2 regions of the Streptacidiphilus jeojiensis genome follow, and region 2 is predicted to be linked to the other one. Evidence: riboswitches for the same ligand, from Rfam matches in the RefSeq annotation. Region 2 holds a riboswitch; the other holds the start of a gene.

Region 1 (4,870 bases), on a different contig from region 2:
CTTCGGTGCGTCCCGGCGTCCGAAAGGGTGGTCCGTACCCGAGTCCGGTGACGCATGTCACCAAATGGCTGCGGGAGCGTCCCCGTCCGTCGACACTGGGAACCAGCGCGGGCGGCTTCAGCTTCTACCCGGGAAGCAGGCGGTTCACACCTTCCGAAGCGGACCGCGCGGTGACCAGCAACTGCGAATCGAGGGTACGAGCTATGTGCCAGCACCGTCCTGAGTGCCCGTCGGCCGACTCCACCGACCGCGAGGCCGCCGTCGTCGTGGCCAGCTACCCCGAGCAGGGCTGGAGCCTGCTGTGCAACGGGGTCCTCCTGTTCGAGGACACCGGCGAGATCCTCCCCGACGGCCGGGTGATCGCCCCCCACCGAAGCCTCGCCGCAGCGGCATAGAACGCACGAAGGGGCGCGGGGAACTGTCCGCCGGCGGGTGCACCTTGGTGCATGGCCGGTCGCGCAGTTCCCCGCGCCCCTTATGTCCGTGCTATCCCTCGTAGTCCTCAAGCGGAGGGCACGAGCACACCAGGTTCCGGTCCCCGAACGCCCCGTCGATCCGACGCACCGGCGGCCAGTACTTCTCCGCCGGGTTCAACCCGCCCGGGAACACCGCCTCCTGACGGGTGTACGGGTGCTCCCACTCCCCCGCCGCCAGCACCGCGGCCGTGTGCGGTGCGTTGGCCAGCGGGTTGTCCCCGACCGGCCAGTCCCCGGCGCCGACCTTGTCGATCTCCCCGCGGATGGCGATCATCGCCTCGCAGAAGCGGTCGATCTCGCCCAGGTCCTCGCTCTCGGTGGGCTCGATCATCAGCGTCCCGGCCACCGGGAACGACATCGTCGGCGCGTGGAAGCCGTAGTCGATCAGCCGCTTGGCGACGTCGTCCACGCTCACCCCGGCGGCCTTGGCCAGCGGCCGCAGGTCGATGATGCACTCGTGCGCGACCAGCCCGGCCGGGCCGGTGTAGAGCACCGGGTAGTACGGCGCCAGCCGCTTGGCGATGTAGTTGGCGCTGAGCACCGCGACCTGGGTGGCCCGCTTCAGCCCCTCGCCGCCCATCAGCCGGACGTAGGACCAGGAGATCGGCAGGATCGCCGCCGAGCCCCAGGGCGCCGCCGAGATCGGGCCGACGCCGGTCTCCGGACCCGCCGAGGGCTGCAGCGGGTGGTTCGGCAGGTACGGCGCCAGGTGCGAGCGCACCGCGACCGGACCCACGCCGGGGCCGCCGCCGCCGTGCGGGATGCAGAAGGTCTTGTGCAGGTTCAGGTGCGAGACGTCGCCGCCGAACCGCCCCGGCTTGGCCAGGCCCACCATGGCGTTGAGGTTGGCGCCGTCGACGTACACCTGGCCGCCGGCGTCGTGCACGGCCGCGCAGATGTCGGCGATGTTCTCCTCGAACACGCCGTGGGTGGACGGGTAGGTGACCATCAGCACCGCGAGCCGGTCCCGGTGCTGCTCGATCTTGGCGGTCAGGTCCTCGACGTCGACGTCCCCGTCGACCAGGGTCTTCACGACCACCACCCGCATCCCGGCCATCACCGCGCTGGCGGCGTTGGTTCCGTGCGCGGAGGAGGGGATCAGGCAGACGTCACGGCCGGTGTCGCCGTTGGCGCGGTGGTAGGCACGGACCGCGAGCAGCCCGGCCAGCTCGCCCTGCGACCCGGCGTTGGGCTGCAGGCTGACCTTGTCGTAGCCGGTGAGCTCGGCGAGCCGGTCCTCCAACTCGTGGATCAGCGTCAGGTACCCGGCGGCCTGGTGCTCGGGGGCGAAGGGGTGGACGTCGGCGAACTCCGGCCAGGTGATCGCCTCCATCTCGGTGGTGGCGTTGAGCTTCATGGTGCAGGAGCCCAGCGGGATCATGCCCCGGTCGAGCGCGTAGTCCTTGTCGGCGAGCCTGCGCAGGTAGCGCAGCATGCCGGTCTCGGAGCGGTGGCCGTGGAACACCGGGTGGGTCAGGTAGTCGTCGGTGCGCAGCAGCGAGCCGGACAGCACCTCGCCGGCGGCCGAGTTCAGCGCCTCCAGGTCACCCGCGGCGGCGTGCACGCCGAAGGCGGTCCAGACCCCGGCCAGATCGGCCGCGGTGGTGGTCTCGTCGCAGCTGATGCCGACCGTGTCGGCGTCGACCTGACGCAGGTTCACCCCGGCCAGCCGGGCCGAGTCGACGACCTCGGCGGCGCGGCCGGGGACCCGCGCGGTGACGGTGTCGAAGAACGCGTCGTGCAGGATCTCCACGCCGCCCTGCTGCAGACCCTGCGCCAGCGCGGCGGCGTAGCGGTGGGTGCGCAGCGCGATCTCCTTCAGCCCGTCCGGGCCGTGGTAGACCGCGTACATCGACGCCATCACGGCGAGCAGCACCTGCGCGGTGCAGATGTTGCTGGTGGCCTTCTCGCGGCGGATGTGCTGCTCGCGGGTCTGCAGCGCCAGCCGGTAGGCGCGGTTGCCGTCGGCGTCGACGGAGACGCCGACCAGGCGTCCGGGCAGGCTGCGGGCGTACTCGGCGCGCACCGACATGTAGCCGGCGTGCGGGCCGCCGAAGCCCATCGGGACGCCGAAGCGCTGGGTGGTGCCGATGGCGATGTCGGCGCCGAGCGAGCCGGGCGAGGCGATCAGGGTCAGCGCCAGCAGGTCGGCGGCGACAGCTACGACCGCGCCCAGACCGTGGGCCTGCTCGATCACCGGCGCCAGGTCGCGGACGGCCCCCGAGGCGCCCGGGTACTGCAGCAGCACGCCGAAGACGCCGCGCTCGGCGACCTCCGCCGGAATGCCCTCGCTGAGGTCGGCGACCACGGTCTCCACGCCGGTGGGCTCGCAGCGGGTCCGGATCACCGCGATGGTCTGCGGCAGGGCGTCGGCGTCGATGACGAAGACGCCGCCCTTGACCTTGCCGACCCGGCGGGCCAGCGCCACGGCCTCGGCGGCGGCGGTGCCCTCGTCCAGCAGCGAGGCGCCCGAGGTGGGCAGCCCGGTGAGGTCGGACACCACGGTCTGGAAGTTGATCAGCGCCTCCAGCCGGCCCTGGGAGATCTCCGGCTGGTAGGGGGTGTAGGCGGTGTACCAGGAGGGGTTCTCCAGCACGTTGCGCAGGATCACCGGCGGGGTGAAGGTGCCGTGGTAGCCCAGGCCGATCATCGGGCGCAGCACCTGGTTGCGGCCGGCCAGCGCCCGCAGCTCGGCCAGCACCTCGGCCTCGGAGCGGGCACCCGGCAGGTCCAGCGCCTCCAGGCTGCGGATCGCCGCGGGGACGGCGGCGGAGGTGAGCTCGTCCAGGCTGCTGTAGCCGACCTGGGCCAGCATCTTGGCCTGCGCGTCGGCGTCGGGACCGATATGGCGCTGCTCGAAGGGCCGCTCGTGGAAGGGGGACGTCATGGCGGGAGAGCCTCCTGGTCGGACCCGGTTGGCACGATGGGCGTGCCGGGACGACCTCCCCCTCTGTCATGGAACCTGAGAGCTTCACCGGCCAGGGACAGCCGGCTTTCACCGTCGGTGTGGACCCTCACGGACGGGCCCCGCTTTCCAGAGTGACCTCGCGCGCGCGGTACGGATGCCTGAGAGTTTCCGGGGAGGAGTTGCTCCTTCGGCGCCGCAGAGGTGCACGGTCTCTCCCGCGCGCACTCGACCGGTCGCCGTCAGCCTATCAGCGTGATCCCCGGGTGCATCGAATGGAGCAGTGACACACCCGTAACGGCGGTAGGCATTCGACAAATCGATCTTTATGCCTTTTCGTATGAGTTGATCGCATATGTCATCTTTCCGCCGCGAGGAGTGGACGCGCCCGTGCAGACCGAGATCGACCCCAGGGACCTGATCGGCCACAAGGCCGTTGACCGCAACGGCGACAAGATCGGCACCGTGGACGAGGTGTACCTCGACGACGCGACGGGCAAGCCGGAGTGGGCCGCGGTCCGCACCGGGCTGTTCGGTCGGGACGCCTTCGTGCCGCTGGCCACCAGCGAGTTCGTCAGCGACGAGCTGCGGATCCCCTACGACAAGTCCCAGGTGAAGGACTCCCCGGACTTCGGCGTGGGCCAGCACCTCTCGCCGGAGCAGGAACTACAGCTCTACCGCTACTACGGCCTGGAGGTCCCCGGTGGCGGCAGCGGCAGTGGTTCGGGCAGCGGCTCCGGCTCCGGTTCCGGCGGCGCCAAGGACCCGGCCCCCGCGGCTGCGGCTCCCACCGCCCCGGCGACTCCCACTGCTCCGGCCTCTCCGGTCGTGCCCCCCGCCGCGCCCGCGGCCACGCAGGCCATGCCGGTGGTGACGGCCGCCGCAGCCGCCGCGGCCACCACCACGGCGACCGGGTCCACCCCCACCGCCGACACCAGCCGCACCGCCGCGTTCATGGCCCCGCCGCCGGCCCAGACCGCCTCGGTCCCGCCGACCGCCGCAGCGACCGGTGCGGCCGGTGCCGCCGCGGCCCGGCCCTCGGTCCCCGCCGAGCCGGCCCCGTCGCTGCAGAAGACGGACCAGCGCGCCGACCAGCCGGACCCGCTCACCGGTCCGCTGCCGGGCACCGCGGCGGCCGCGACCCGCGCCGCCCAGGCCGGCGTCCCGGAGCCGATCGAGTTCGTCTGCCGCGAGGAGCGGCTGGACATCTCCACCGAGTGGCGCGTCCTCGGCAAGGCCCGGCTGCGCAAGTACGTGACGGCCGAGCAGGTGGAGCGCCGGGTCCCGGTGATCCGCGAGCGGATCCGGGTCGAGCGGGTCCCGGTCGGCGCCGACGAGCGCGCCCAGCTGACGGACCAGGAGATCACCGAGAGCACCGAGGAGGTCACCCTCCACGAGCAGCGGGTGGTGGTCCGCAAGGCGGTCGTCCCGGTCGAGCGGATCCGCCTGGTCACCGAGCGGTTCACCGAGGAGGAGATCGTCCGGGACG
Region 2 (4,870 bases):
CCGACACGCCGGCCTCGGTGGCGTCCGGGCGGGTGAGCCGCTCGGCGAGGATCTTCGCGCCTTCGAGGGTACGCCGCTGCCGGTCCTTGAACTCGTCCGTCGCCGCGACCTTGAAGGAGACCGCCTTGGCCGCGATCACATGCTCCAGCGGACCGCCCTGCTGGCCCGGGAAGACCGCGGAGTTGATCTTCTTGGCGTACTCGGCCTTGGAGAGGATCACGCCGCCGCGCGGGCCGCCGAGGGTCTTGTGGGTGGTGGTGGTGACCACGTCGGCGTAGGGGACCGGCGAGGGGTGCAGCCCCGCCGCCACCAGGCCGGCGAAGTGCGCCATGTCCACCATCAGCAGCGCGCCCACCGAGTCGGCGATCCGCCGGAACGCGGCGAAGTCCAGCTGCCGCGGGTAGGCGGACCAGCCCGCGATGATCAGCTGCGGCTGGTGCTCCTTGGCGAGGCGCTCGACCTCGTCCATGTCGACCAGGTTGGTCTCGGCGTCCACGTGGTACGCGGCCACGTTGTAGAGCTTGCCGGAGAAGTTGATCTTCATGCCGTGGGTCAGGTGCCCGCCATGGGCCAGGTCCAGGCCCAGGATGGTGTCGCCCGGCTTGAGCAGCGCGAACATCGCCGCGGCGTTGGCCGAGGCGCCCGAGTGCGGCTGGACGTTGGCGTGCTCCGCGCCGAACAGCTCCTTGACCCGGTCGATCGCCAGCTGCTCGACCACGTCGACGTGCTCGCAGCCGCCGTAGTAGCGGCGGCCCGGGTAGCCCTCGGCGTACTTGTTGGTGAGGACCGAGCCCTGTGCCTCCAGCACCGCCACCGGGGCGAAGTTCTCGGAGGCGATCATCTCCAGGGTGGACTGCTGGCGGTGCAGCTCGGCGTCCACCGCCGCAGCGACCTCGGGGTCGAGGGAGTGCAGGGACTGGTTCAGAACCGTCATGTCTTTCGTTCCCTAAAGGACTAGGCGCCGGTGTGGGCGGAGTACTCGTCGGCGGTCAGCAGGCCCTCGGGGGTGCCGTCGAGCCGGATCTTGAACAGCCAGCCCTCGGCGAAGGGGGCGGAGTTGACCAGGGCGGGGTCGTCCACCACGGCCTGGTTGGCCTCGACCACCTCGCCGGTGGCGGGGGAGTAGAGGTCGCTGACCGACTTGGTCGACTCCAGCTCGCCGCAGGTCTCGCCGGCGGAGACGGTCTGGCCGACCTCGGGGAGCTGCACGTAGACGACGTCACCGAGCGCGTCGGCGGCGAACGCGGTGATTCCCACGGTGGCCACGCCGTCCTCGACGGCCGTCAGCCACTCGTGTTCCTTGCTGTAGGTGAGGTGCTGGGGGTTGCTCATGGCTGCGATTCTCCAGGATGAGGAAGGGGAGGGCGAAACGGGTCCGTACAGGAAGACGGCGGCGGCTATCGGGCGCGCGTGTAGAACGGCAGCTCGACGACCTCGACCGGCTCGTGCGTGCCGCGGACGTCCACGGCCACCGCGGTCCCGGGGGCGGCGTGCGCGGCGTCCACGTACGCCATCGCGATCGGCTTCCCCAGGGTGGGGGAGGGGGCGCCGGAGGTGATGCTGCCGATGACCGTGCCGTCGCCCGACACCACCGGCATCCCGGCCCGGGGCACCCGGCGGCCGGGGGAGACCAGGCCGACCCGGACCCGCGGCGGGTGGGTGGCGGCCAGCTCGGCCGCCTTCTCCAGGGCCTCGCGGCCGACGAAGGCGCCGCCGTTGGTGGTCTTGTCGAAGCGGACCACCCGGCCCAGGCCGGCGTCGAACGGGGTCAGCTCGGTGCTGAGCTCGTGCCCGTACAGCGGCATCCCGGCCTCCAGCCGCAGGGTGTCCCGGCAGGACAGCCCGCAGGGCACCAGGCCCTTGGCCGCGCCCGCCTCGGACAGTGCGTTCCACAGCGGCTCGGCGTCGCCGGGGGCCACGAACAGCTCGAAGCCGTCCTCGCCGGTGTAGCCGGTGCGGGCCAGCAGCGCCGGGCGGCCGGCCACGGTGGCGGGCAGCGAGGTGTAGTACTTCAGCGCCGGCAGGTCGGCGTCGGTCAGCGGGGCCAGGATCGCGGTCGCCTCCGGGCCCTGGATCGCGATCAGCGCGTAGGCGTCGCGGTCGTCGCGCACCTCGGCGTCGAAGCCCTCGGCGCGCGCCGTCAGCTCGTCCAGCACCAGCTGGGCGTTGGAGGCGTTGGCGACGACCAGGAACTCCGCCTCGCCGGTGCGGTAGACGATCAGGTCGTCCAGGATGCCGCCGTCGGCCGCGCAGATCATGGTGTAGCGGGCCTTGTTCACGGCCAGTGCCGAGACGAAGCCGACCAGCGCGTGGTCCAGCAGTTCCCCGGCCTGCGGGCCGGTCACGGCGATCTCCCCCATGTGGGAGAGGTCGAACAGGCCGGCCCGGGTGCGGACGGCGTTGTGCTCCTCGCGCTCGCTGCCGTAGCGCAGCGGCATGTCCCAGCCGGCGAAGTCGGTCATGGTGGCGCCGAGGGCGCGGTGGACCTGGTCCAGCGCGGTGTATCGCAGGGTCATGGACACTCTCCTGATAGCTCTCAAGGACATGCTGCGGCAGGGGCTCCCCCTCTGTCGCTGCGACCTGAGAGCTTCACCGTGTCGCCCACCGATAGGAGGAGGGGACAGCGGCTTGCACCGTTGGTGGGTCCGCCAGTGGCGGACCGCTTTCCAGATGTGCCTAGCCCGTGCGGTATGGGTGCCTGAGAGATTCCGGGGAGGGCTTGCTCCTTCGGCGCCGGCTGCGCACCCTGGGGTACGGCCTGGCTCTCCCGCGCGGGTTCGAACGGCCGGTGTGGAGTTGTTGGTCGCGCTCATCATGGCACGTCCCGGCCCGCTACTGTGTCGGCCAGACGACAGTGTGACGGAGAACGGCGGTACCCGCAGATGCACCCGGCCATCCCCCCGCAGCCGGACGGCCCGCAGCCGGGCTGGCCGGCGAACGACCTGGAGCGGGTGCTGGCCGCCGCCGTGGGCGACCCCGGCGCCACCCCGAGGGTGGTCGAGGTGCTGCGCCGCTCCGTCGTCTGGGTGCCGCTGCCGGGTGGCGGCGGCTACGACGCGGGGACCCTGGAGCTGCCGACCACCGAGCTGGCCGGGCAGCCCTTCGTCCCGGTGTTCAGCTCGGAGGAGCAGCTGCGCCGGGTCGCCGGGCCGATGTCCTTCACCGTCGCGCCGGTGCGCGAGCTGGCCCAGGGGATGCCGCTGGGCGTCGGCATCGTGGTCAACCCTGAGGGCGCGGTCGGCATGCCGGTCCCGGCGGCCGGGGTCGCCGAGCTGTGCGGACGGGCGGCCGACGGCCCCTCCGGGGAGGGCTCGGCCGAGGAGCGCGGCGCGCGGGTCGGGCTGCGGGTCCCGGAGCCGTACGAGGAGCCGGTGGAGTTCCTGGCCGCCGTGGTGGACGAACTCGCCCGGGTACCGGTCGTGCTGACGGCCCGTCGGGTGCTGGCCCGGGTCGAGGCCGACCAGGAGAAGCTGTTCGTCGGGGTGGAGCTGGACCGCTGGCAGCCGGAGGACCAGGCGGCGGTGACCCAGGGGCTGGGCCTGGCCCTGGGCCGCGCCCCGCTGCCCTGGGAGCTCGGGGTGGTGCTGCTGGACCTGGCGCAGGACCCGGTCGGCGACTGGATGCTCACATCTGTCGCACCGTTCTTCGAACGGCACCCCTCGGAGCACTAGGCTGATCGTTCGGGCCGCTGACCGTTCGGGCCGGGGTGCCCGGCAGCACGGGCCGAGCAGCGCAGAACAGAGCAGCGCAGAGTATGGGAGAGGACGTCGTGGTGGAGCCAGGGGGCGGGAGCGCCGTCGAACAGGCGCTGCGGGAGGTGTCCCCGGGGCGCTACGACACCTACGAGGCGCTGCTGGGCGCGGTGGCCACGAGCCAGGTGTGGATGCTGCTGTGGCACGGCGAGCCCGGCCGGCCCGACGCCCAGTACGGCAACATGGAGGTCGGCGGCTTCGGCTACGCCCCCTGCGTGACCTCGCCCGAGCAGCTCGCCGCCAGCGGCTGGAGCCGCGCCTGGCAGGTCAGCGCCGGCCGGGACATCGCGGCCGCGCTCTACCGCGAGCGCTGGGGGCTGTGGCTGAACCCGCACCAGCCCGGTGGCGGGGTCGGGCTGCCCTGGGCCGACCTGCGCCGGATCGCCGGGGGCCTGGACCGGCTGCCGGCCGGACCGCTGGTGATCGACGATCCGCAGCTGGCCAATCCGCAGCTGGCGGCCGACCGGTTCTACGCCCTGCTCAACCAGGCCGCCCAGGGCACCCCGGCGGTGCGCTCGCTGCGCCGCGCCTGGGTCCGTCCGGCCTGGGGCGACCCCTATCTGGTGATCGGCCTGGACCTCTTCGACTCCGGCCCGCAGGCGGTCGAGTCGGTGCGGCTGATGATGCAGCACGCCCTGCCCGGAGCCCCGGCCGGGGTCGCGGTGTCCACGGTCGCGATGTCCGACCCGTACGACCCGGTGGCGATGTGGCTGCAGGCACGCGCGCTGCCGTTCTTCGACCGCACGGCGAGCGGCGGCGGATACGGATACCCGTACTACCAGCGGTAGGCGCGGGCAGCACAAAGGGGGCGCATCGTCTGAGGGATGCACCCCCTTCGTGCTGCGGGCCGGCGGCCGGGGTCACTCCGGAGCGACGACCTGCTTGACCTCGGGGAAGTGGCAGGCGGCCTGGTGGCCCTCGGCCGATCCGATCAGCTGCACCAGCGGCGGCTCCTGGCTGGCGCAGATGTCCTGGGCCTTCCAGCAACGGGTGCGGAAGCGGCAGCCGGAGGGCGGGTTGATCGGGCTGGGCACGTCGCCGGTCAGCCGGATCCGCTCGCGGCGCTGCTCGCTGTCCGGGTCCGCCTCGGGGACGGCGGACAGCAGCGCGTGCGTGTA

What was found. Region 2 has a riboswitch for glycine ahead of gcvT (glycine cleavage system aminomethyltransferase GcvT). Riboswitches for the same ligand answer to the same signal wherever they lie in the genome.
Region 1: another riboswitch for glycine. It lies ahead of gcvP (aminomethyl-transferring glycine dehydrogenase); the one in region 2 lies ahead of gcvT (glycine cleavage system aminomethyltransferase GcvT).

What each region holds. Positions count from the first base shown of each region.
Region 1 is NZ_JBEUKS010000023.1:57,081-61,950, forward strand. Features, by position in the region: gene ABUW04_RS38990 (DUF5999 family protein) at 204-395, shown strand; gene gcvP (aminomethyl-transferring glycine dehydrogenase) at 487-3,363, opposite strand; glycine riboswitch at 3,417-3,520, opposite strand; glycine riboswitch at 3,521-3,612, opposite strand; gene ABUW04_RS39000 (PRC and DUF2382 domain-containing protein) at 3,772-4,870, shown strand, end outside.
Region 2 is NZ_JBEUKS010000008.1:151,483-156,352, reverse strand. Features, by position in the region: gene glyA (serine hydroxymethyltransferase) at 1-934, opposite strand, end outside; gene gcvH (glycine cleavage system protein GcvH) at 955-1,332, opposite strand; gene gcvT (glycine cleavage system aminomethyltransferase GcvT) at 1,398-2,516, opposite strand; glycine riboswitch at 2,677-2,780, opposite strand; gene ABUW04_RS22945 (enhanced serine sensitivity protein SseB) at 2,883-3,671, shown strand; gene ABUW04_RS22940 (enhanced serine sensitivity protein SseB C-terminal domain-containing protein) at 3,755-4,540, shown strand; gene ABUW04_RS22935 (ABC transporter ATP-binding protein) at 4,613-4,870, opposite strand, start outside.